3 regions of the Luteimicrobium sp. DT211 genome follow, and region 1 is predicted to be linked to each of the others. Evidence: predicted binding sites of a transcription regulator. Region 1 holds the regulator's gene; each other region holds the start of a gene.
The links. Region 1 encodes LexA, which represses DNA repair genes until DNA is damaged. Its sites were predicted from a motif close to TCGAACANNTGTTCGA; they were not measured.

Region 1 (7,498 bases):
GTTCGCCCGGTCCGCCGGGCTGCCGGTGTCGCGGCTGAGCTCCGCCCGCGACGTGGAGGACGCCCTCCGGTTCGTTCCTGCGGGCGGGCACGCGGCCGCCGTCGCCGGTGCCGAGACGGCCGCCCAGGTCGCCGACGTCGTCCGGCCGGACGGCACCGGGCGCGTGGCCGTCGTCGCCGCCGCAGGACGCCGGGTCGAGGTCGCCGACGCCGTCGGGCACGCCCTCCGTGACGCGCTCGGCGAGGAGCGCGCCGCCGCCCTCCTCGCCGGCGGGGCGGACGCACGGGTCGTCGTGCTCACGCCGCTCGAGGTCAAGGGGCTCGAGTTCGACGCGGTCGTGGTGGTCGAGCCGGCGGAGATCGTCGCCGCCGGGCGCTCCGGCGCGTCCGACCTCTACGTCGCGCTGACGCGCCCGACCCGCCGCCTCGTGGCGGTCCACCAGGGCCCGCTCCCGGACGGACTGGTCGGCCCTGAGGATGAGCGACCCGCCGCGCCCCCGGTGCCCGGCGCCCGCCGGGCACCGTCCCGGCCGACGCCTTCGTCCGGCAGGCGGAACTCGTTCGACACCAGGCGAGACGACAGCGCACCATAGAGCCGTGCTACGCGCCCTCCTCCTCGAGAACCTGCATCCCCACGCCCGCACGATCCTGGAGTCGTCCGGGTTCGAGGTCGAGACCCGGACGGGTGCGCTCGACGAGTCCGAGCTGATCGACGCCCTCGACGGCGTCCACCTGCTCGGGATCCGCTCCAAGACGAACGTCACCGCCAAGGTCCTGGAGTCCGCCCCCTCGCTCATGACCCTCGGCGCGTTCTGCATCGGGACCAACCAGATCGACCTGCGCACGGCCGCAGAGCGCGGCGTCGCGACGTTCAACGCGCCGTTCCAGAACACCCGCTCGGTCGTGGAGATCGCGCTCGCCGAGATCATCGCGCTCACGCGCCGCCTCACCGACCGCAACGCCGAGATGCACGCCGGCGTCTGGAACAAGTCGGCCGAGGGCGCGCACGAGGTCCGGGGCCGCACGCTCGGCATCGTCGGGTACGGGAACATCGGCACGCAGCTGTCGGTGGTCGCCGAGAGCCTCGGCATGTCCGTGGCGTTCTACAACACGTCGGAGAAGCTCGCCCTCGGCAACGCCCGCAGGATGGGGTCGCTCGAGGAGCTCCTCGAGGTCGCGGACGTGGTGACCCTGCACGTCGACGGCCGCAAGGGCAACGCCGGACTCTTCGGGGCCGAGCAGTTCGCGCGCATGAAGCCGGGCGCGCTGTTCCTCAACCTGTCGCGCGGCTTCGTGATCGACACGGGCGCGCTGCGCGAGGCCATCCTGTCCGGCCACCTGGGCGGCGCGTCGATCGACGTGTTCCCGCACGAGCCCAAGCGCAAGGGCGACCCGTTCGAGTCCGACCTGCGCGGCCTGCCGAACGTGATCCTCACCCCGCACATCGGCGGCTCCACCGAGGAGGCCCAGGAGGCGATCGGCACGTTCGTGGCGAACAAGCTGCGTGACTACGTCGCGACCGGCTCGACCACGCTCTCCGTCAATCTGCCGAACCTCGCGCTCGAGCAGACGACCGGCGTGGCCCGCATCGCCCACCTGCACCGGAACACCCCCGGCGTGCTCGCGGCCGTCAACAACACGCTCGCCCAGCACGGCGTCAACATCGAGGGCCAGCTCCTCGCGACGCGCGGCGAGCTGGGCTACGTGGTCACCGACATCGGCTCCCCGCTGCCCGACGGCGTCACCGAGGCGCTCGCCGCGATGGACCAGACGGTCCGCCTCCGCGTCCTCGCCTGACACATCGCGCGGCCGTACGCGCATCGCGGCCGCACACAGCACGAGGGCGGCCGGTTCCGTCGCCGTCATGGCGACGGAACCGGCCGCCCTCGCTGCGTGTGCCGGGCGACCGCCCTCGGGCGGCCGCGGACCTCGTCAGCCGGACTTGCGCCGGAACTCGCGGCGGACCGGCCCCTGCGTCTCCGACCCGTGCACGGACCCGTGGTCACGGGCACCGTCCGACGCGCTCGTGTGCTGCGCGGCCTTCTTGCGGTCCAGCGCCTCGCGGAACTTGGCCTTGACCGCCTCGGCGTCCTGTTCGGACCCTTGTCCGGGGTCGCTCATCGTGCTCCTCCTCCGTCGGATCTCTCCAGCCTGCCGTGACGCGGACGTCCGCGCCACGGGAAATCGGTGTGCTACCCGCCGGCCGCCTCGGGTTCCGGCTGCTCGGCCGGCACGTCCCCCGTCCGCTCGCCGTGCTCTTCCCCGTCCGAGCCGCCGGACGCGTCGCGCCGCTCGCGGTCGACGCGGAGCGACGTGATGGCGGCCTCGAAGTCCTCGAGCGAGTCGAAGCCCTGGTAGACGCTCGCGAACCGCAGGTAGGCGACCTCGTCGAGCTCGCGCAGCGGTCCGAGGATCGCCAGCCCGATCTCGTAGGCGTCGAGCTCCGCCGAGCCCGAGCTGCGCAACGTCTCCTCGACCCGCTGCGCCAGGAGCGCGAGGTCGTCCTCCGAGACCGGTCGGCCCTGGCACGCCTTGCGCACCCCGCCGACGATCTTGTCGCGGCTGAACGGCTCCGTCGCCCCGGACCGCTTCACGACGGACAGGCTCGCCGTCTCGATCGTCGTGAATCGCCGGCCGCAGTGGGGGCACTGGCGTCTCCGCCTGATCGACTGACCGTCGTCGGACGTGCGCGAGTCGACGACACGCGAGTCGGGATGCCGACAGAAGGGGCAGTGCATGCGAGCTCCAAGGAGTGGGCCGGGGACGGTGCTCAACCTACTAGGTGCCGCACCCGCGCAGTGTCAGGGCCGGCCGCCACGACGCACCTGGCATCACGACGCCCCCGAATCATGCAGAGACGGGGACGGCCGCGTGAGCGACCGTCCCCGTCGGGACGCCCCCGTCCCCTGCGTGTGCCGCGACTCGCCGCGCGGTACACGGACGTGCCTGCCGCCGTGTAGGGCGACAACCGCACCTCTGACCCCCCAGCCATCAGGTGAGGTACGCCTAACTTAGGGGAACCTCATCTCTAAAGCAAGACGGGGCCCTCAGCCGCGGGACGCCGGGAGGAGCACCACCTCGCCCGCGCGGAGCCCCGCGCCGGCGAGGTGGTTGAGCCTCTCGATCTCGGCCACGACGTCCCGGAGATCCTCGCGCGGGTGCGCGACCGAGCGAGCCAGCACCCACAGCGACTCACCGGGCTCGACCACGTGACGCGTCACCTCGATGCCGGCGGACGGCGCGCCCGCGTGCGCGCTCCCGGTCGCCAGCACGCCGGCACCGGCGAGCAGAAAGGCCGCCACGCCGACGACGATCCGGCCGCGGCGAGTGAGGCGCAACGCGCCCGGGTGCGCCGCACCCGCCGGACGAGGCGCAGGGCGGTCGCGTCGCGGCGTGCGCGTCGCGCCACGACCCGCGGGGTCGACCTCGAAGGACCAGCTCACCGTCGCACTCATGCCACACCTCACCGCTCGTACGAACCTCTACCGCCCGACCGCTGCACCCCGCCGAGCCCCTCGGACCCTTCGAACAGGTGTACGTCGAACGTCTGTACGATTCATAGCACGGCACGCCGACAGATGTCGAGACACGCTCGAACACATGTTTGAAACTGCACGTCACGTGCCCTACGGTGGGCGTAACGGACAGGGAGCGTCGAGCAGGACGCACAGGCTCGCAAGGAGGACGGCATGGCCAGCGGCACCACCGGCACGACGCGCGGACCGGGCAAGGACGGCGACGGCACGCTCGCTACCGTCCGGTCCCTCACCGAGACCCCCACCGGCCCCGACGGCCTGACCCGACGGCAGCGCCTCGTCCTCGACACGATCCGCGCCTCGGTCGAGGACCGCGGGTACCCGCCGAGCATGCGCGAGATCGGCGAGGCGGTCGGGCTCACGAGCCCGTCGAGCGTGAAGCACCAGCTCACGGCGCTCGAGCGCAAGGGCTACCTACGGCGGGACCCGAACCGCCCGCGTGCGATCGAGGTCGTCCAGGCCGACGACTCCCGCGCGATCCCTCCGCTGACCCAGGACTCCGCGTTCGCCGTCGCCGAGGTCAGCGAGCTCCCTCAGACGCCCGCCTACGTGCCCGTCGTGGGCCGGATCGCCGCCGGCGGACCGATCCTGGCCGAGCAGGTCGTCGAGGACGTGTTCCCGCTCCCCCGTCAGCTCGTCGGCGAGGGCGAGCTGTTCCTCCTGCGGGTCGTGGGCGACTCGATGGTCGACGCAGCGATCTGCGACGGCGACTGGGTCGTCGTGCGCCGGCAGAACGTCGCGGAGAACGGGGAGATCGTCGCCGCGATGATCGACGGCGAGGCCACGGTCAAGACGTTCAAGCGCGCCGACGGCCACGTCTGGCTCGTCCCCCACAACGCGGCGTACGCCCCCATCCCGGGAGACGAGTCCCAGGTGCTCGGTCGCGTCGTCAGCGTGCTGCGCAGCATCTGACGCGGCGCGGCCCGCGGGCGGACCAGCTCGGCCAGCGGCGCCGGCTCGAACCGATGCCGGGCTCAGAGCCCGAACGTCTGCGCCGCGGCGCGCAGCGCGTCGGCGGAGGCACGGAGCCCTGCGCGCTCGTCGTCCGACATGGGCGTCGGGATCGCCTCCCGCACGCCGGTGCGGTCCACGACCGACGGGACCGACAGGCAGACGTCGCTGATGCCGTCGTAGTCCTGGAGCAGCGAGCTCACGGGCAGCACGGTGTGCTGGTCGTCGAGGACCGCCTCGACGATCCGGGTCGCCGCGAGGCCGATCGCATAGTTCGTGGCGCCCTTGCCGGCGATGATCTCGTACGCCGAGTGCACCACCTCGTGGTGCATCCGCTCGAGGTCGGTGTCCGTGAGGGGCCGCAGCCCGCCGACGCCAGGCCAGTCGCGCAGAGGGATCCCACCGATCGTGGCGGAGCTCCACAGCGGGATCTCCGAGTCGCCGTGCTCCCCCGCGATATAGGCATGGACGTTCTGCACCGCGACCCCGGCACGCTCGGCGACGAGAAAGCGCAGCCGGGAGGAGTCGAGCACGGTCCCCGAGCCGAAGAGCTGGTTCGCGGGCAGCCCCGAGTACCGCAGGGCGGCGTAGGTCACGACGTCCACCGGGTTGGTCACCATGAGGTATACGGCGTTCGGGGCGACGTCGAGCAGGCCGGGCAGGATCTTCCGGACGAGCGCGATCGTGTCACCGGCGAGGTCCATGCGGCTCTGACCCGGCTTCTGCTTGGCACCCGCCGTGACGACCACGACGTCGGAGCCGGCGCAGACCGCCACGTCGTCGGACCCCTCGACCGCCGCCTGCGGCATGAACTGGATGCCGTGCTGGAGGTCGAGGACCTCGGCGTCGACCTTGGGCTTGTTGACGTCGAGCAGCGCGACGGTCCTCGCAGCGCCCCGCATGAGCATCGCGTAGGCGGTCGTGGCCCCGACCGCGCCGGCGCCGACGATCGAGACCTTCGACGGCCGCCCCTCGGGCCGTCCGCCGGACAGGGCGGCGTTCTCGGGGTGCCCGCCGGTGATCCCGGGTGCTGCGCTCGGTGCCATCGTGCCGCCTCTCTCAGGGTGCTGCCGGGCACGGAAACGCCTCTGCCCGCCGCGACCAGACTAGGAGCGGAGCCGCTCCAGCGCAGCGGCAGCGACCGCCGGGTCCTGCGTCGGCCAGAAAGCAGGCATCGAGCGCTGGAGGAACGTGCCGTAGCGGGCGCGCGCGAGGCGCGAGTCGAGCACCGCGACCACGCCGCGGTCCGTCGTCGCCCGGACCAGCCGCCCGGCGCCCTGGGCGAGCAGCAGCGCGGCGTGCGTGGCGGAGACCTGCATGAACCCATTGCCCCCCGCGGCGTCGACGGCCTCGGAGCGGGCCGACCGCACCGGGTCGTCCGGCCGGGGGAACGGGATACGGTCGATCACCACGAGCGAGAGCGACGGGCCGGGCACGTCCACCCCCTGCCAGAGCGACAGCGTCCCGAACAGGCAGGTCGCCTCGTCCTCGGCGAACTCGCGGACGAGCGTGGGGAGCTGGTCGTCGCCCTGGCACAGCACGGGCAGGTCCACGCGGTCGCGCAACGCCTCCGCGGCTTGCTCGGCGGCTCGGCGGGACGAGAACAGCCCGAGCGTCCGCCCGCCCGCGGCCAGCACGAGCCGCTCGAGCTCGGCGAGCTGCTGCTCGCTCAGCTGCCGGCCGGGAGGGTCGAGGTGCCGCGCGACGTAGAGGATCCCCTGGCGCCGGTAGTCGAACGGGCTGCCCACGTCCAGGCCACGCCACGCGACGTCGTCGGCGACGAGGCCGAGGGACCGCGCCGCGGGCTCGAAGCTGCCGCCCAGCTCGAGTGTCGCCGACGTGAACACGCCGGTGCGCTCGGCGAGGAGCTGGCTGCGGATCAGGCCGGCCACGCCGAGCGGAGCCGCGTAGAGCGTCGAGACCGCCGGACCGGAACCGAAGTCGCCCGCCCGCGCGCACCAGACGACGTCGCGCCCGTCGGGGTCGGCGGCGAACCGTTCCGCGACCTCGAAGACGGCGAGCACCGCGGCCTGCGCCATCTTCATCCCCGAGCCCGACTCGCCCTTGGCCTGCGGGTCAGGCTTGAGCGCCGACTGCAGGGTCCGCAGCGCGTCACGCACCGCGGCCACGGCCAGCCGGGCGTCGTCGGGCAGGCCGTGGGGGTATCGCTCTGCCGGCAGCTGCGCAACGAGCGCGCCGAACGTCTGGGTGGCCGTGTCGAGCGCCTCGGTGGCCACGCCGCCGTGCCGTCGGGCGAGCCGGGCGGCGTGCTCGATCGCGGGGACGGAGAGCTCCACGGTCGCCTGTGCCGTGACCCGGTCCGCGAGCTCGTGCGCCTCGTCGACGACCAGCACGTCGTGCTCCGGCAGGGCGCCGGGCGAGCCGGAGGCCGCGACCCCCAGCATCGCGTGGTTGGTCACGACGACGTCGGCCTCGCGCGCGGCCTGGCGCGCGCGCTCGGGGAAGCACTGGGCGAGCAGCGGGCAGCGGGTCCCGAGGCACTCGAGCGCGGTCACGGAGACCTGCCGCCACGCCCGGTCGCTCACGCCGGGCACCAGCTCGTCGCGGTCGCCGCTGTCGGTCTCCTCGATCCAGGCTCGCGCGGCACGCACCTCGTCGGCGAGCGACCGGCCGCCGCGCCGGCCCCGCGCGCCCGACGGCGCCGCCGCCGCGTCCGCCCCGTCCACGGCGCCCGGGTGCTCGGCCGCGCCCGAGGGCTCGAGGTCGAACAGCGTCCCGCCCTCGTCCACGGGGTAGCCGCCCTCGACCTTGTGCCGGCACGCGTAGTTGTGCCAGCCCTTGAGCAGCGCGATCCGCGGCGTGCGCGGAAGGCGCGGCGCGAGCGCGTCGGCGACGAGCGGCAGGTCGCGCGTGAGCACCTGCCGCTGGAGCGCGAGCGTCGCGGTCGAGACCACGACGCGCTCGTCGGCCGTGACGGCGTGCTGCACCGCCGGCACGAGGTACCCGAGCGACTTGCCGGTCCCCGTCCCGGCCTGGACGAGGAGGTGCTCA
Region 2 (7,498 bases), on a different contig from region 1:
CTGGAGCGGCTGTTCGACGCGCCTGCGGGGGCGCGGACGGTGGAGCACGCGCGGTCGCTGCTGGGGCCGGAGTGGTCGGCGCTGCAGGAGGCGCGGCCGGAGTACGCGGACCTGGTGGAGGACGCGGCGGCGCTGGAGCCGTGGCTCGGGAGGGCCGGCGACCTGCTGGGCACCTACTTCCGGCTGGAGGACCCGAACCGGTTGGAGCCGCGCTCGCGCGAGCTCGCGGTGCGGCACCAGCTGGAGGGCGGGCCGCAGCTGCGCGGGATCGTGGACCGGTTGGACGTGGCGCCGTCGGGCGAGGTGCGGGTGGTCGACTACAAGACGGGGCGGTCGCCACGGCCGGGGTACGGAGGCTCGGCGGAGTTCCAGATGCGGTTCTACGCCCTGGTGCTGTGGCGCGAGACGGGCACGGTGCCGCGGATGCTGCAGCTCGTGTATCTGGGCGACGGGCAGGTGCTGCGCTCGGAGCCGAGCGAGGTGGCGCTCGAGAACACCGAGCGGCGCGTGCGGACGCTGTGGTCGGGCATCGAGTCGATGGCGCGGGCCGGGCACTTCCCGCCGCGGAGATCGGCGCTGTGCGGGTGGTGCGCGCACCAGGCGGTGTGCCCGGAGTTCGACGGCACTCCCCCGGCGTACCCCGTCGAGGCGTCGCTGCGGACGCTCGGCGTGGCGCCGGAGGTGTGAGCGCAGCCCGTCCGGGTCAGCGCGGCGCGGCGTCGAGAAGGTCGAACGTCTCGCCCGAGGCGACCCGGCGCACGCGGTCGACGTCGAGCTGCTCGAGGGACGCGATGCGGGTGAGGCCGGGCGCTGGCTCGACGGGGACGACGACCTGGACGCCGACGGTGCGCGCCCCCGACGCGAGCGCCGACGCGATGCCGGGCCGGGAGTCCTCGACGGCGACGCACGCGGCGGGGTCGACACCGAGCTGCTCGGCGGCGCGCAGGTAGGGCTCGGGGTGCGGCTTGCCGTGGGTGACCTCGTCTCCGCAGACGACCACCTGGAACGTGCCCTCCGGGACGGCGTCGACGACGGCCTCGGCGAGCACGCGGTAGGACATCGTGACCAGGGCGCACGGGATCCGGGCCTCACGCAGGGCGTCGAGGAGCTCGCGGGCGCCGGGCTGCCACGGGACGGCGTCGCGCAGGTGCTCGACCATCCGGCCGACGAGCCGCTCGACGATCTCCTCGGGAGGGAGCGGGACGCCGTGGGCGGCGATGAGCCCGGCGGACTCGAGCAGGGGGCGCCCCACGAGACCGAGCCCGTCCTGGTACGTCCACGTCAGTCCGTGCTCGGCCACGAGCTCGGTCTCCGCCGTCATCCAGTAGGGCTCGGTGTTGACGAGCGTCCCGTCCAGGTCCCAGAGCACCGCGGCGGGCGTCTGCCCGCCTGCGGGGGCCGCGGCGCCGTCGTCGACGGTGGCGGGGGTGGTCGCGGTCAGGGGGCTCGGGAGGGACTGTTCGCTCACCGCCTCATCGTAGGGGGGGCGGGCGGCGGGGCCTCGGGGCTGTGGACGCCGGGGCTCGTTCGCGGGCGGCGGACGCCGGGGGCCCTCCCGGGACCCGCGCACCCCCGTAGGCTGGACCGATGAGCGATCCCCAGCCTGCGCCCTCCGCCCCTCGCCCCGGGCGCGCCGTGCTGCTCGCCGCGTTCGAGGGCTGGAACGACGCCGGCGGGGCCGCGACCGCGGCGATCGAGCACCTGCAGGAGGTGTGGGGCGCGGTGGAGGTCGCCCGGCTGGACCCCGAGGAGTACCACGACTTCCAGGTCAACCGGCCGCAGGTCACCCTCGGGGAGGACGGGCGGCGGACCATCGAGTGGCCGACGACGACCGTGTGGACCGCGACCCTGCCGACGAGCGGGCGGACGGTCCTCCTGGTGCGCGGGATCGAGCCGTCGATGCGGTGGCGGTCGTACTGCCGCGAGCTCCTGCGCCACGCAGACGAGCACGACGTTGAGACGGTCGTGACCCTCGGGGCGCTCCTCGCGGACGTCCCGCACACGCGCCCCATCCCGCTCACGGCCACCAGCGAGTCGGTGGGGCTGCAGGCCGTGCTCGACGTCGAGCCCACCGCGTACGAGGGGCCGACCGGCATCGTGGGCGTGCTGCAGCACGCCGCGGCCGAGCACGGCTGCGCGTCGGTGTCCTTGTGGGCCGCGGTGCCGCACTACGTCGGGCAGCCGCCGTCCCCGAAGGCGACGCTCGCGATCCTGTCGCGGGTCGAGGACCTGCTGTCGGAGCCGGTGCCGCTCGGCGACCTCCCCGAGGACGCGGTCGCGTGGCAGACCGGCGTCGACGAGCTCGCCGCCGAGGACCCCGAGATCGCCGAGTACGTGCGCCAGCTCGAGGAGGCCAAGGACACCGCGGAGCTGCCCGAGGCGTCCGGCGAGGCGATCGCGCGCGAGTTCGAGCGGTACCTGCGCCGGCGCGACGACGGCCGCAACGGCTGAGGTAGGCCGTCAAAGAGCTGGGGCCAGCGTCCCCCGCCGCCTAGCGTGCACGATGTGACCCTCACCCTGCGCGAGCTCCGCCCGGCGAACGTCTGGACCGGTGGCGACGACGGCCACGTGTCGGCGCGTGCACTCTACGAGTCGGCAGGGTTTCACCCCGCTGCCGGTCGTGCACTACCACCGCGCCCTCTGACACCGCGCCGCCCGCGTTCATTCTCGGCCCGAGGTCTCCTCATGCTGCTGGGTAGCCCGATCGTGCTTGCGGGTGGCCTCTGACCTCCCACCCGGTTCGAACACATGTTCGAGCGAGTGTCAGTGGCTCGATGTTGACTTGGTGGCATGACGACGACGGCGGCGACCGAGCACGCGGACCTCGCGGTGCCCGTTGCCGCGAGCGCCGAGCGGGAGACGGAGCTGAGGGAGGTCGCGCGCCTCGGCGAGGCGATCGACACGATTCTCGAGGTGGAGGCCGCGATCCGGCGGCTGACGGCGTACCGGACGGTGCTGATCGACTCCGCCCGTCGCCAGGTTCCCGCCGCCGAGGCCGCCCTCCTCTACCCCGCCTCGGCCGCGGCGAAGGGTCCCGAGCTCTCGGCGCGGGAGGACCTCGCCGAGCGCGCGTTCGTGGCGGACCCCGCCACCGCCCTCCTGCTCCCGGAGACGACGGCGCGGGCCATGGTCGAGGACGCTCGCACCCTCGTCCACGACCTGCCCACGACGCTGGCGGCGCTCGGGAAGGGGTCCGTCTCCTACCGCCACGCCCAGGTGATGGTCGAGCACACGGCGGGCCTCGACCCCGAGGCCGCCCACGCCGTCGAGGCTGCCGGCCTGGCCCGCGCGAGCTCGACGACGCCGACCGGCCTCGCCCGCCGTCTGCGCCGCGCCCGCGAGCGCGTCCAGCCCGAGTCCGTGCAGGTGAGGCACCGACGCGCCGCCACGGAGCGGCGTGTGCGGCTCGACCGCGCCGCGGACGGCATGAGCTGGCTCACCGCGTTCCTCCCCGCCGTCACGGCCGAGGCGATCATGGACCGCATCGACCACGCCACCTCGACCCTCGCGACACCCGACGAGCAGCGCACGCACGACCAGCTGCGCGCCGACGTGCTCGCCGGGCTCCTCCTCGACGGCCCGGAGGCACCGGTCGCGCGCGCCCTCGATGTCGTCGCCGCGAACCCCGTCGCCGCTGAAAGGATCGGACGGAACGCAGATCCCGCTGCTGCCGCATGCGTCGAGGCTGCGTCGGTCGAGGACACCGACACGCCGGCCGACGACGCCGCACGGCTCGCGGCGCTGGCACGGTCGCTCACGCCGCGGGTCGCGGTCACGGTGCCCGTGCTGACGCTCCTCGGCCGGGGCGACGAGCCGGGCGAGCTCGCGGGCTACGGGCCGATCGACCCCGACACAGCCCGCACCCTCGCGGCGTCCGCGCCGTCGTTCACGCGGATCCTCGTTCACCCGCACACCGGGGCCGTGCTCGACGTGGGGCGCGAGTCCTACGCGGTCCCCGCCGACCTGCGCCGCCACCTCGCGGTCCGCGACGGAACCTGCCGGTTCCCCGGGTGCGGGCGGCGCGCCACGGCCTGCGACGTCGACCACCTCGTCGCGTACACCGACAGCGGCACCACCAGCGCCGACAACCTCGTGCACCTGTGCCGGCACCATCACCGCCTCAAGCACGAGACCGCCTGGTGGCCCACCCTGAGTGCCGACCCCGGCGCCCCGCCCGGGACCGTGACCTGGATCTCGCCCACCGGGCGGACGCACGCCACGGCGCCGGCGACCACGAACCCGCCCGTCCGAGCCAACGGCACCGGCGATGGCGCGCGAGCGCCCGGCGCCGATCCCGACGAAGGCCCGCCACCGTTCTGAGTGCAGTCGCGCCAGCCATCACCGTTCGTCTCGCCGCATGGCACCACGAGCCGGCCTACCTCGACGCACTGCTGAGGCTGACGCCGTCGGGCGCCGTCATCGACAACGTCGTCCGCGACGCAGCGCGACAGCGATGACCCACGCGCCCAGGGCGTGCAGGCCGTCGTCCGCGACGCTGCGGTGACCTGCCGTGACGCAGCGCGACGCAACCGTCGCCGTACCGACTGTCGGCATCAAGAGCCGGGACGGCATCCTGATCACCCGACGCCGTTGACAGCGGCCAGCCTGCTCGGACGCCGGGCCCGACCCGACCCCGCGCTCCCGCGAGCTCGACCGCTCAGACGACCGGCGTGGCCTGGGCGCCGCGTGCGGGACGCACCATCGCCGACGGCCCGGGATCCTCGAAGCCGTGCGACGCGTACAGCCTGTGGGCGTCGCGCGTGAACAGCACCCAGCGGAAGTCGGTGCCGGGGCCGCCGTCGATCATGGTCTCCACGAGGCGGTGCCCCAGCCGGTGGCCGCGGTGGGCCGGGTCGACGTAGACGTCGGCGAGGTAGGCGAACCCGGCGCCGTCGGACACCGCGCGGGCGAAGCCGACCTGGCGACCGTCCGGGCCGTAGGCGCCGACGACCCGCCACGCGCCGGCGAGCTGGGCCTCGACGTCGGCGCGGGTGCGCCACCGGCCCCAGTACGCGTCGGTGGACAGGAAGTCCCAGACGGCGTCGACGTCGACGCGCGCGGGGTCGTCGCTCAGCTCGTAGCGGTCGCCCGGCTCGGAGGCATCTCCCGTCACAGGCGCACGCCGAGCAGCGCGTCCACGGCGCGGCCGACGACGCCGGGCGCGCCCTCGTGCCACCCGTCCTCGTCGCTCGCGCCGGCCGCGAGCGCCCGGTCGGCCCAGGCGTCGACGGCGCCGAGCGCGCGCGGTGCGTCGAGGTCGTCGGCGAGCGCGGCGCGGACGGCGGCGAGCGCCGCGTCGGCGGACGGGCCCCCGTTGCCGGAGAGCGCGGACCGCCAGCGGTCCAGACGCCGCCCGGCCTCGACCAGGTCAGCGTCGGTCCACTCCCACGGGGTGCGGTAGTGGTGGGCGAGGATCGCGAGGCGGATGGCCATGGGGTCGACCCCGGCGCGCCGGAGCGCGGAGACGAAGACGAGGTTCCCGCGGGACTTGCTCATCTTCTCGCCCTCGTACGCGAGCAGGGCGGCGTGCAGGTTGACGCGCGCCGCGCGCCGGCCGGCGGGCACGGCGTCCGTCCCGGGCGCCTCGGCGGCGTCGGCGCCGGTCGCGTCGAAGAGGTCGTCCGGCAGGACGCGCAGGTGCGAGCTGGACATCTCGTGGTGCGGGAACAGCAGGTCGATCCCACCGCCCTGGACGTCGAAGCCGGGCCCGAGCCCGTGGGCGCCGATGAGCGCGCACTCGATGTGCCAGCCGGGTCGGCCGGCCCCGAGGTCTCCGCCGTCCCACGCGGGCTCGCCGGGACGCTCGCGCCGCCACAGGAGCGGGTCGAGGGCGTCGCGCTTGCCGGGCCGGTCTGGGTCCCCGCCGCGCTCCGCGAACAGGGCGAGCATCTCGTCCCGGTCGAGTCGCGACACGGCCCCGAACGCGGCGTCCGCGGACAGGTCCGCGTAGACGTCGCCGAGGTCGGGCCGGTCTCCCCCGGCCCCGTCCTCGAGCGGCACCCGGTAGGCGGCGCCCGAGGCGACGAGCTCGCGGACGGCGCGGGCGACGTCGGGCACGGACTCGACGGCGCCGACGTACACGTCGGGCGGGATGACGCCGAGGGCTGCCATGTCCTCGGCGAACAGCGCGGTCTGGGAGGCCGCGAGCTGGCGCCAGTCGACGCCGGTGGCGTCCGCGCGCTCGAGCAGCGGGTCGTCGACGTCGGTCACGTTGGACGCGTACGTGACGCGCTTGCCGGCGTCGCGCCAGGCGCGCTGCAGGAGGTCGAACGCCACGTACGTCGCGGCGTGCCCCAGGTGGGTCGCGTCGTAGGGAGTGATCCCGCACACGTACATCCGCGCGTGCGCCCCGGGGGCGGCGACGACGAGCTCACCGGTGCTGGAGTCGTGGACCCGGATCTCGAGGGATTCGGCAGAGCCGGCCTCGGTGGTGGGAGCCGGCGGGAGGGCGGGGATCTGCGGCGCGGGCCAGGAGTGCACGCGCTCAGTCTAGGTGGGACCGGACCTCGCCCCGGCCCGCGTCCGGGACTCGCCGGCCCGACGACGGCACCCGCGGCGAGCGCGTCAGACGGCGCCGGCGAGGTTCCCGACGGGCTCGAGCACGCCCCCGAGGAGCAGCAGCGCGACGAGGACGGCGAGCCCGAGCCGGTACACGACGAACGGCTTGTACGAGAACGTCGAGACGATCTTGAGGAAGCCGATGATCACGACGTACCCGACGAGGAACGACACGATCGTCGCGACGAGCGTGGGGCCGAACCCCGGTGCCCCGGCGACGCTGTCGCCGCCGACCGACTTGGCGAGCTCGAACAGCCCGGAGCCGAGCACGGCGGGCACCGCGAGGAGGAACGAGTAGCGGGCGGCGGCCTCGCGGGTGAACCCCATGAGCAGACCCGCGGTGATGGTGCCGCCCGACCGAGAGACGCCGGGGATGAGCGCGAGGGCCTGCGCGAACCCGAACGCGGTCGCGCGGCGCGGCGTCATCTCGTCGAGGGTCCGCACGTGGGCCCCGCGCCGGTCCGCCCAGCCGAGGATCAGGCCGAACACGGCCAGCGTGATCGCGATGAGCCACAGGTTGCGGAAGTGCGTCTCGATGGCGTCCTGGAACGCGAGCCCGAGCACGATGATCGGCAGCGAGCCGAGCGCGATGTACCAGGCCATGCGCGCGTCGGGGTCGTGGGCGCCGAACCGGGCCGCCCGGTCCGCGCCCTGCTTGCCCGTGACGGCATGCCACCAGGCCACGCAGATCCGCTTGATGTCGCGGCGGAAGTACAGCAGGACGGCCGCCTCGGTGCCGATCTGGATCATCGCCGTGAAGGCGGCGCCGGGGTCGCCCGCGCCGATCAGCTCCCCGACGATGCGCAGGTGCGCCGAGGAGGACACCGGCAGGTATTCGGTGAGGCCTTGCACGAGGCCCATCAGGATGGCTTGCCACATCGACACGGGGCGCCACGATACCCTGCCGCGCATGGAGCAACGCCTCGTCGGTAGCAGCGGT
Region 3 (7,498 bases), on a different contig from region 1:
GCGGTTCTGTCGACAAGGTCGACATCTGGGGTCGTCGCCGGCTCTCCTACGAGATCCAGAAGAAGTCCGAGGGCATCTACGCCGTCGTCGACTTCACCGCGACGCCGGCCACCGCCAAGGAGCTCGACCGTCAGCTCGGCCTCAACGAGGTCGTCCTGCGGACGAAGGTCCTGCGCACCGACGCCAACTGAGTCCGGAACCGAGACCGACGAGCACTCACGCTCTCGCGCGGTGACGGCCGGGCGCACCACACCCTCGCGGATGTGGGCGACACCTGGCACCATCGCCGCAACGGGAACGACCGACCGAAGGAGCAGGCATGGCAGGCGAGACCATCATCACGGTGATCGGCAACCTCACGGGTGACCCCGAGCTGCGGTTCACGCCGTCGGGCGCCGCGGTCGCCAACTTCACCGTGGCGTCCACGCCGCGCACCTTCGACCGCCAGTCGAACGAGTGGAAGGACGGCGAGACGCTGTTCATGCGCTGCTCGATCTGGCGGGAGGCCGCGGAGAACATCGCGGAGTCCCTCACCAAGGGCACCCGCGTGATCGCCTCCGGCCGGCTGGTCCAGCGTTCCTACGAGACGCGTGAGGGCGAGAAGCGCACCGTCGTCGAGCTGCAGGTGGACGAGATCGGTCCGTCCCTGCGCTACGCCACGGCCAAGGTCACGCGCGCGCAGCGCAGTGGCGGCGGTGGTGGCGGCTTCGGCGGTGGCGGCCAGTCGTCCGGCGGTTTCGGATCCAGCTCCGGTGGGGCGCAGCAGGAAGACCCGTGGGCGACCGCGGGCCCTGCGTCGTCGAGCTCGTCGTTCTCGGACGAGCCGCCCTTCTAGTCCCACCGCACCCCCCATACGACAACCTCGGCCCCCGCGCCCGCCCCGTCCATCCGACGGCGGCCCGGCACGGACGGTCCGAGGAGTAAACGAAGGAGCAACACCATGGCGAAGCCTGTGGTGCGCAAGCCGAAGAAGAAGTCCAACCCGCTGAAGACCGCCAAGGTCGAGACCGTCGACTACAAGGACGTCGCTCTCCTCCGCAAGTTCATCTCGGACCGCGGCAAGATCCGCGCGCGCCGCGTGACCGGCGTCTCCGTGCAGGAGCAGCGCCAGATCGCCCGCGCCGTGAAGAACGCGCGCGAGATGGCGCTCCTGCCCTACACGTCGACCGCGCGCTGACGGCCGGACAGGGAAGGACAGAACCATGGCAAAGCTGATCCTCACGCACGAGGTCACCGGCCTCGGCGAGCCCGGCGACGTCGTCGACGTCAAGGACGGGTACGCCCGCAACTACCTGGTGCCCCGCGGTCTCGCGACCGCGTGGTCCAAGGGCGCCGAGTCGCAGGTCGCCGCGATCCGCAAGGCTCGCAAGGCCCGCGAGATCGCGTCGCTCGACGACGCCAAGGCGATCCGCGACTCGCTGCAGTCGAAGCCCGTCGTCGTCTCCGCGAAGTCCGGTCAGTCGGGCCGCCTGTTCGGCGCCGTGACCACGGCCGACATCGTGGACGCCGCGAAGGCCTCCGGCTTCCCGGCGTTCGACAAGCGCAAGGTCGAGATCGGGCAGCCGATCAAGTCCACGGGCACCTACACGGTGTCGGTCCGCCTGCACCCCGAGGTGTCGGCGACCGTCACGGTCACCGTGGTGGCCGCCTGAGCCTCGCGCTCGGACACCGCTGACGAGGCCCGACCCCACGACTCGCGTCGTGGGGTCGGGCCTTCGTCGTCCCCGGCGGCGCCAGGTCCGGGTCAGGCGCCGGTGCGCATCCAGCGCGTGCCGCGGGCACGCCAGCCCGTGGTCAGCGCCCGCGCCGCCATGAAGACCCCCGCGAAGGCGAGCCACAACCACGCGAGCCCGGCTGCGCCGTCGGGCGCCCAGGCGCGGACGGCGAGCGCGACCGGCACGTAGACGACGAACGTCGCGACTCCCGCCCAGGCGAGGTAGCGGCCGTCGCCGGCGCCGATGAGGACGCCGTCGAGCACGAACACCCACCCGGCCATCGGCAGGAGCAGCCCGCAGACCGCCATCCCCACCGCGACGGCCGCGCGCACGTCGGGGTCCTGCGTGAACAGCAGGGCGAACCACCAGCCGCCGGCAGCGATGACCACGCCGAGCAGCGCGCCCGCCCCGACGCCCCACTGCAGGGTGCGGCGCAGGATGCGGCGGGTCGTGGCGACGTCGCCCGCGCCGAGCCCGTGACCGACGAGGGCCTGCGCCGCGATGGCGAGGGCGTCGAGCGCGAAGGCGGCGAAGCCCCACACGGAGTTGACGACCTGGTACCCGGCCAGCGCGACCTCGCCGAGGGCGGTCGCGACGAAGACGGTCACGAGGATGGCCGCCCGCAGCGAGAGCGTGCGGACGAACAGGGGCAGCCCGTCGCGGGCGTTGGCCCAGATGCCGCCCGCGTGCGGGACGAGGGAGGCGTGCTCGCGCCGGGCGCCGCGGACCACCGCCGCGCACAGGACGGCGGCCATGCCGAGCTGGGCCGCCGCAGTCCCGATGCCCGAGCCGGCGATGCCGAGGCCGGCGCCGTAGACCAGCGCGACGTTGAGGCCGGCGTTGAAGACGGCGCCGCCGGACGCCACCCACAGCGGGGTGCGGGTGTCCTGGAGCCCGCGCAGCACCCCGGTCGACGCCAGCACGACCAGCATCCCGGGGAGGCCGCACGCGGACCAGCGCAGGTAGACGGCGGCGTAGTGCGCGACGTCGTCCGCGGCCCCGAGGGTGTGGGCCGCCCAGGGCGCCGCGAGGGCGAGGAGCGCGCCGAGCACGATCCCCAGGCCGACCGCGAGCCACAGCCCGTCGACGCCGGACTGGAGCGCCTGCCGTCGCTGGCCGGCGCCGAGGCGGCGCGCCACGGCCGCGGTGGTCGCGTAGGCGAGGAAGACGCACAGGCCGACCAGCGTGGTCAGCAGGGTCGAGGCGACCGAGAGCGCGGCGAGCTGGGCGGTGCCGAGGTGGCCGACGACAGCGCTGTCGACGAGGACGAAGAGCGGCTCGGCGACGAGCGCACCGAGCGCCGGGACGGCGAGGGCGAGGATCTGGCGGTCGAGCGTCCGGGGGGACTCGGGGCTCTCGGCGGCGCGCCTCGGCGTGTCGCGCGAGAGATTTCCGTCCACAGTTCCACAGGCTAGCGAACCGTTGCCGCGCGGCCGTTCCGGGAGCCTTGCCGCGAACGACACGCATGTTGTCCACAGCGTTGTCCACGACCTGTGCACAGCGCTCGGGCAACTGTCCCCAGCTTGTCCACAGCGGCGTCCACAGGTGCGTTTGTGCGTCGTCCGCGGTGCGCCTACTGTCGCGGAGGCTCCTGCGGCGGGACCGTGGACGCAGGACCTCCGGGTTCGTGTCGGGGGGCCGGAGTAGAACAGGTGTTCGTACCAGCGCAGGCCGTGAGGCACGGACGAGAGGGGACCCGGGCGGATGTCGATCGACGAGCTCGAGGCAGGTTACGACGCTCCGGAGGCGGCGCCCGGGGGAGGCTTCGACCGCACCCCCCCGCAGGACGTCGCGGCCGAGCAGTCGGTCCTGGGCTCGATGCTCATCTCGAAGGACGCCATCGCCGACGTCGTCGAGGAGATCCGCGGCACGGACTTCTACCGCCCCGCGAACGAGACGATCTACGACGCGATCCTCGACCTGTACGGGCGTGGCGAGCCGGCTGACGCGATCACCGTCGTTGCCGAGCTCACCAAGCGCGGCGAGCTCCAGCGGGTCGGCGGCGCCCCGTACCTGCACGACCTCATCGCGCGCGTACCGACCGCCGCGAACGCGGGGTACTACGCGCGGATCGTCCGCGAGCGGGCCGTGCTCCGCCGCCTGGTCCAGGCGGGGACGCGCATCGTGCAGCTCGGGTACGCGGCCGACGGCGGCGACGTCGACGACATCGTCAACAACGCCCAGGCCGAGGTCTACGCCGTCACTGAGCGGAGGGCGAGCGAGGACTACGTGCCGCTCTCGGAGATCCTCGGCCCGACCGTGGACGAGATCGAGGCGGCGGGGCACCGCGGCGAGGGCATGGTCGGCGTGCCGACCGGCTTCGCCGACCTCGACCGGCTCACCAACGGCCTCCACCCGGGGCAGATGATCGTCCTCGCCGCGCGCCCCGCGATCGGCAAGGCGCTCGCGCTCGACACGCCGCTGCCCACCCCGACGGGCTGGACCACGATGGGTGAGGTCCAGGTGGGGGACGAGCTCCTCGCCGCAGACGGTCGCCCGACGCGCGTCGTGCGGGCCACCGAGGTGCTCGTCGGGCGGCCGTGCTACCGGGTGACGTTCGACGACGGCACGCAGGTCGTCGCGGACGCGCTGCACGAGTGGTCGACGTCGACGCGGGACTCGCGGCGGGCGTCCGGCCTCGCGGGCACGGTGCGGACCACCGAGGAGCTCGCCGCGACCGTCCACGCGGACACGCCCGACCGCCGGGCGAACCATGCCGTCGTCACGTCGGCGCCCCTCGTCCTGCCGGACGTCGCGCTCGCCGCGCCGCCACGGGTCGTCGGCTCTGCGGTGGGCCGGGGTGAGCTCTCCCGGGTCCCCGTCGAGTACCTGCGTGCGAGCGAGCTGCAGCGCCGTGAGCTCCTCGCGGGCGTCGCCGACGACGCCGGCCACGTGCTGCGGTCGGGCGCGGTCAGCCTCGACCTCGCCACGGGCTCGGTGGCGGGCGACGTGCGGGAGCTCGTGGTCGGGCTGGGCTACCGGACGGAGCCCGTCGCGGACACGGGCGCCGCGAGCGTGGTGTTCGAGGCCGACGACGACGTGTTCGCGCGCGACGACCTGCGGATCCTGCACAAGGAGCTGCGCCCGTCGCGGCGGTTCGCGGCGCGGCTCGTGGTCGCGGTCGAGGCCATCGGCTCGGTGCCGGTGCGGTGCGTCGAGATCGACGACCCCGACCACCTGTACCTCGCGACGCGGGCCATGGTGCCGACGCACAACTCGACGCTCGGCATCGACATCGTGCGGTCGGCCGCGATCAAGCACAACCAGGCCGCCGTCGTGTTCTCGCTCGAGATGAGCCGCAACGAGATCACCATGCGCCTGCTCGCCGCCGAGGCGCGGATCCACCTACAGAAGCTCCGCAACGGTCAGCTCGGCGACGAGGACTGGCAGAAGCTTGCCGCCACGATGGGCAAGATCTCCGAGGCGCCGCTGTTCATCGACGACTCGCCGAACATGACGCTCACCGAGATCCGCGCCAAGTGCCGGCGGCTCAAGCAGCGGAACAACCTCAAGCTCGTGGTCATCGACTACCTGCAGCTCATGACGTCCGGCAAGCGCGTCGAGTCCCGGCAGCAGGAGGTGTCCGAGTTCTCGCGTGCCCTCAAGCTCCTCGCCAAGGAGCTCGAGGTGCCGGTCATCGCGATCTCGCAGCTCAACCGTGGCGCCGAGCAACGGCAGGACAAGAAGCCTGCCATGTCCGACCTTCGTGAGTCGGGCTGCCTCACCGAGGATACGAGGATCCTGCGAGCCGACACGGGTGCCGAGACCACGATGGGCGAGCTGTTCGCGCTCGGTGCCCGCGACGTGCCCGTGTGGGCGCTCAACGACCGGCTCCAGTACGTCCGCCGGCACCTCACGCACGTGTTCCCGACGGGCGTGAAGCCGGTGTTCCGAGTGCGGCTCGCGTCCGGCAAGGAGGTCGAGGCCACCGCGAACCACCCGTTCCTCACCTACGGCGGCTGGACCGCGCTGGGCGAGCTCGAGGTGGGATCGCGCGTGGGGGTGCCGCGCCACGTGCCGGGTCCTGAGCGGCGTGCCGAGTGGGACGACCGCAAGGTCATCATGCTCGCGCATCTGCTGGGCGACGGGTCGTTCGTCAAGCGCCAGCCGCTCCGGTACGCGTCGATCGACGAGAAGAACCTCGCCATCGTCACCGAGGCTGCCGCGGCGTTCGGGATCACGCCGATCCGCGACGAGTATGCGGCCGCGCGCGTGACGACGCTTCGCCTCCCGGCGCCGTACCGGCTGGCGCGCGGTCGGCGTAACCCGATCGCCGAGTGGCTCGATGATCTCGGACTGTTCGGGCTGCGGAGTCACGAGAAGTTCGTGCCCGAGGGCGTCTTCCATCTACCCAAGGAGCAGATCGCTCTCTTCCTTCGTCACATCTGGGCGACCGACGGGTCGGTGACCGTCAACGCCAACGGCCGGAGTGGGCGGATCTACTACGCGTCGACCTCGCGTCGACTCGTCGACGACCTGTCCCGACTCCTGCTCCGGTTCGGGATCTCGACCCGGCTCCGCACCGCGACCCCGAAAGCGAGCTACCGGCCCGGCTACACCCTCGACGTGTCAGGGATCGACGACCAACGCCGGTTCCTTCAGGAGATCAGCGTGCACGGGGAGCGCGGCGGGTCAGCTGCGCGCCTGCTCGAGATCATCCGCGACAAGCAGGCGAACACGAACGTCGACACCGTGCCCCGTCAGGTGTGGGAGGACGTCAAGGACCTGCTCGTCGAGCGCGGCATGACGCATCGCGAGTTCGCCGCAGCGATCGGCACGCAGTTCTGCGGCAGCACGCTGTGGAAGCACGCGCCCTCGCGGCAGCGTCTCGGCCGGATCGCCGCGGTCCTCGAGTCCGAGGAGCTCGAGATTATGGCCGTCAACGACCTGCTGTGGGACGAGGTCGTCGCCATCGAGCCGATGGGGGAGAAGCAGGTCTTCGACGCGACGGTCGTCGGAACGCACAACTTCGTCGCCAACGGGATCGCTCTCCACAACAGCATCGAGCAGGACGCGGACATGGTGATCCTCCTCCACCGCGAGGACGCGTACGAGCGCGAGTCCCCGCGCGCGGGGGAGGCCGACCTCATCGTCGCGAAGCACCGTAACGGTCCCACCGACGTGATCACCGTCGCATTCCAGGGCCACTACTCGCGGTTCGTCGACATGCAGATGTGACCGCAATTGGATCCGATCTTGCGACGGGTGTCGATGTGCACGCTACCTTGTTCAATCTCACATGTGGTTTAAATACCTGAACCGAACAAGACGCGGGCGGCCCCTCGCGTGAAGCCCTCACCATGAGGAACAAGCGCCTTAGGTGGCGCGAGGTGTCGGACCGTTCCGTCGCAACGGGGTGCCACTATGGGTCCACTGTCGTTGCCCCTGTCGCGCTGACTGCGTTCTTCTTGCACGCCGCGATCGGCCCAGTCAGGGCGCGAGTAGGTCGTTGCACCGTGGTTGCCGCGGCGAGGAGCAGGTCGCGTGCGTGAGGCGGCCTACGTCGACGGGAAGGGGGACCGCACGCCGAACGACTGCTCGGCGCCATAGACCTCGAGACGCTCCTGCTCGGTGAATCCCAGTCGCAAGGCGAGACCTACCGAGGGCTCTTGGCGATCTGGGTGGCGAAGCACCGCCGGCTCGCCCGGAAGGGCATCGTCGAGCCAACCGAGTGCCGCCCTGCAGGCTTCCGCAGCGTACCCGTCTCCCCACACCTCCGGTAGGAACAGATGGACCACGAAGCCGCCCGGACGCTGCCGGTCGGCGGACTGGTGTCGCGTGGA

Region 2: ACLQ14_RS04695 (DUF222 domain-containing protein) is a predicted target of LexA. The motif match lies at 2,741-2,756, and genes of this name have one in related genera.
Region 3: ACLQ14_RS01035 (replicative DNA helicase) is a predicted target of LexA. The motif match lies at 3,360-3,375, and genes of this name have one in related genera.

Annotation. Positions count from the first base shown of each region.
Region 1 covers NZ_JBNCMC010000007.1:48,153-55,650, reverse strand. The annotation lists gene ACLQ14_RS15575 (HelD family protein) at 1-592, shown strand, start outside; gene serA (phosphoglycerate dehydrogenase) at 597-1,796, shown strand; gene ACLQ14_RS15565 (DUF5302 domain-containing protein) at 1,932-2,120, opposite strand; gene nrdR (transcriptional regulator NrdR) at 2,192-2,737, opposite strand; gene ACLQ14_RS15555 (LysM peptidoglycan-binding domain-containing protein) at 3,047-3,301, opposite strand; gene lexA (transcriptional repressor LexA) at 3,689-4,447, shown strand; gene ACLQ14_RS15545 (L-lactate dehydrogenase) at 4,510-5,532, opposite strand; gene ACLQ14_RS15540 (ATP-dependent DNA helicase) at 5,593-7,498, opposite strand, start outside.
Region 2 covers NZ_JBNCMC010000002.1:108,383-115,880, reverse strand. The annotation lists gene ACLQ14_RS04710 (RecB family exonuclease) at 1-687, shown strand, start outside; gene ACLQ14_RS04705 (HAD family hydrolase) at 704-1,468, opposite strand; gene ACLQ14_RS04700 (PAC2 family protein) at 1,588-2,451, shown strand; gene ACLQ14_RS04695 (DUF222 domain-containing protein) at 2,791-4,320, shown strand; gene ACLQ14_RS04690 (GNAT family N-acetyltransferase) at 4,658-5,113, opposite strand; gene mshC (cysteine--1-D-myo-inosityl 2-amino-2-deoxy-alpha-D-glucopyranoside ligase) at 5,110-6,480, opposite strand; gene ACLQ14_RS04680 (undecaprenyl-diphosphate phosphatase) at 6,565-7,443, opposite strand; gene ACLQ14_RS04675 (aldo/keto reductase) at 7,469-7,498, shown strand, end outside.
Region 3 covers NZ_JBNCMC010000001.1:221,901-229,398, forward strand. The annotation lists gene rpsF (30S ribosomal protein S6) at 1-191, shown strand, start outside; gene ACLQ14_RS01015 (single-stranded DNA-binding protein) at 320-835, shown strand; gene rpsR (30S ribosomal protein S18) at 941-1,177, shown strand; gene rplI (50S ribosomal protein L9) at 1,203-1,652, shown strand; gene ACLQ14_RS01030 (MATE family efflux transporter) at 1,745-3,115, opposite strand; gene ACLQ14_RS01035 (replicative DNA helicase) at 3,420-6,893, shown strand; gene ACLQ14_RS01040 (GNAT family N-acetyltransferase) at 7,214-7,498, opposite strand, start outside.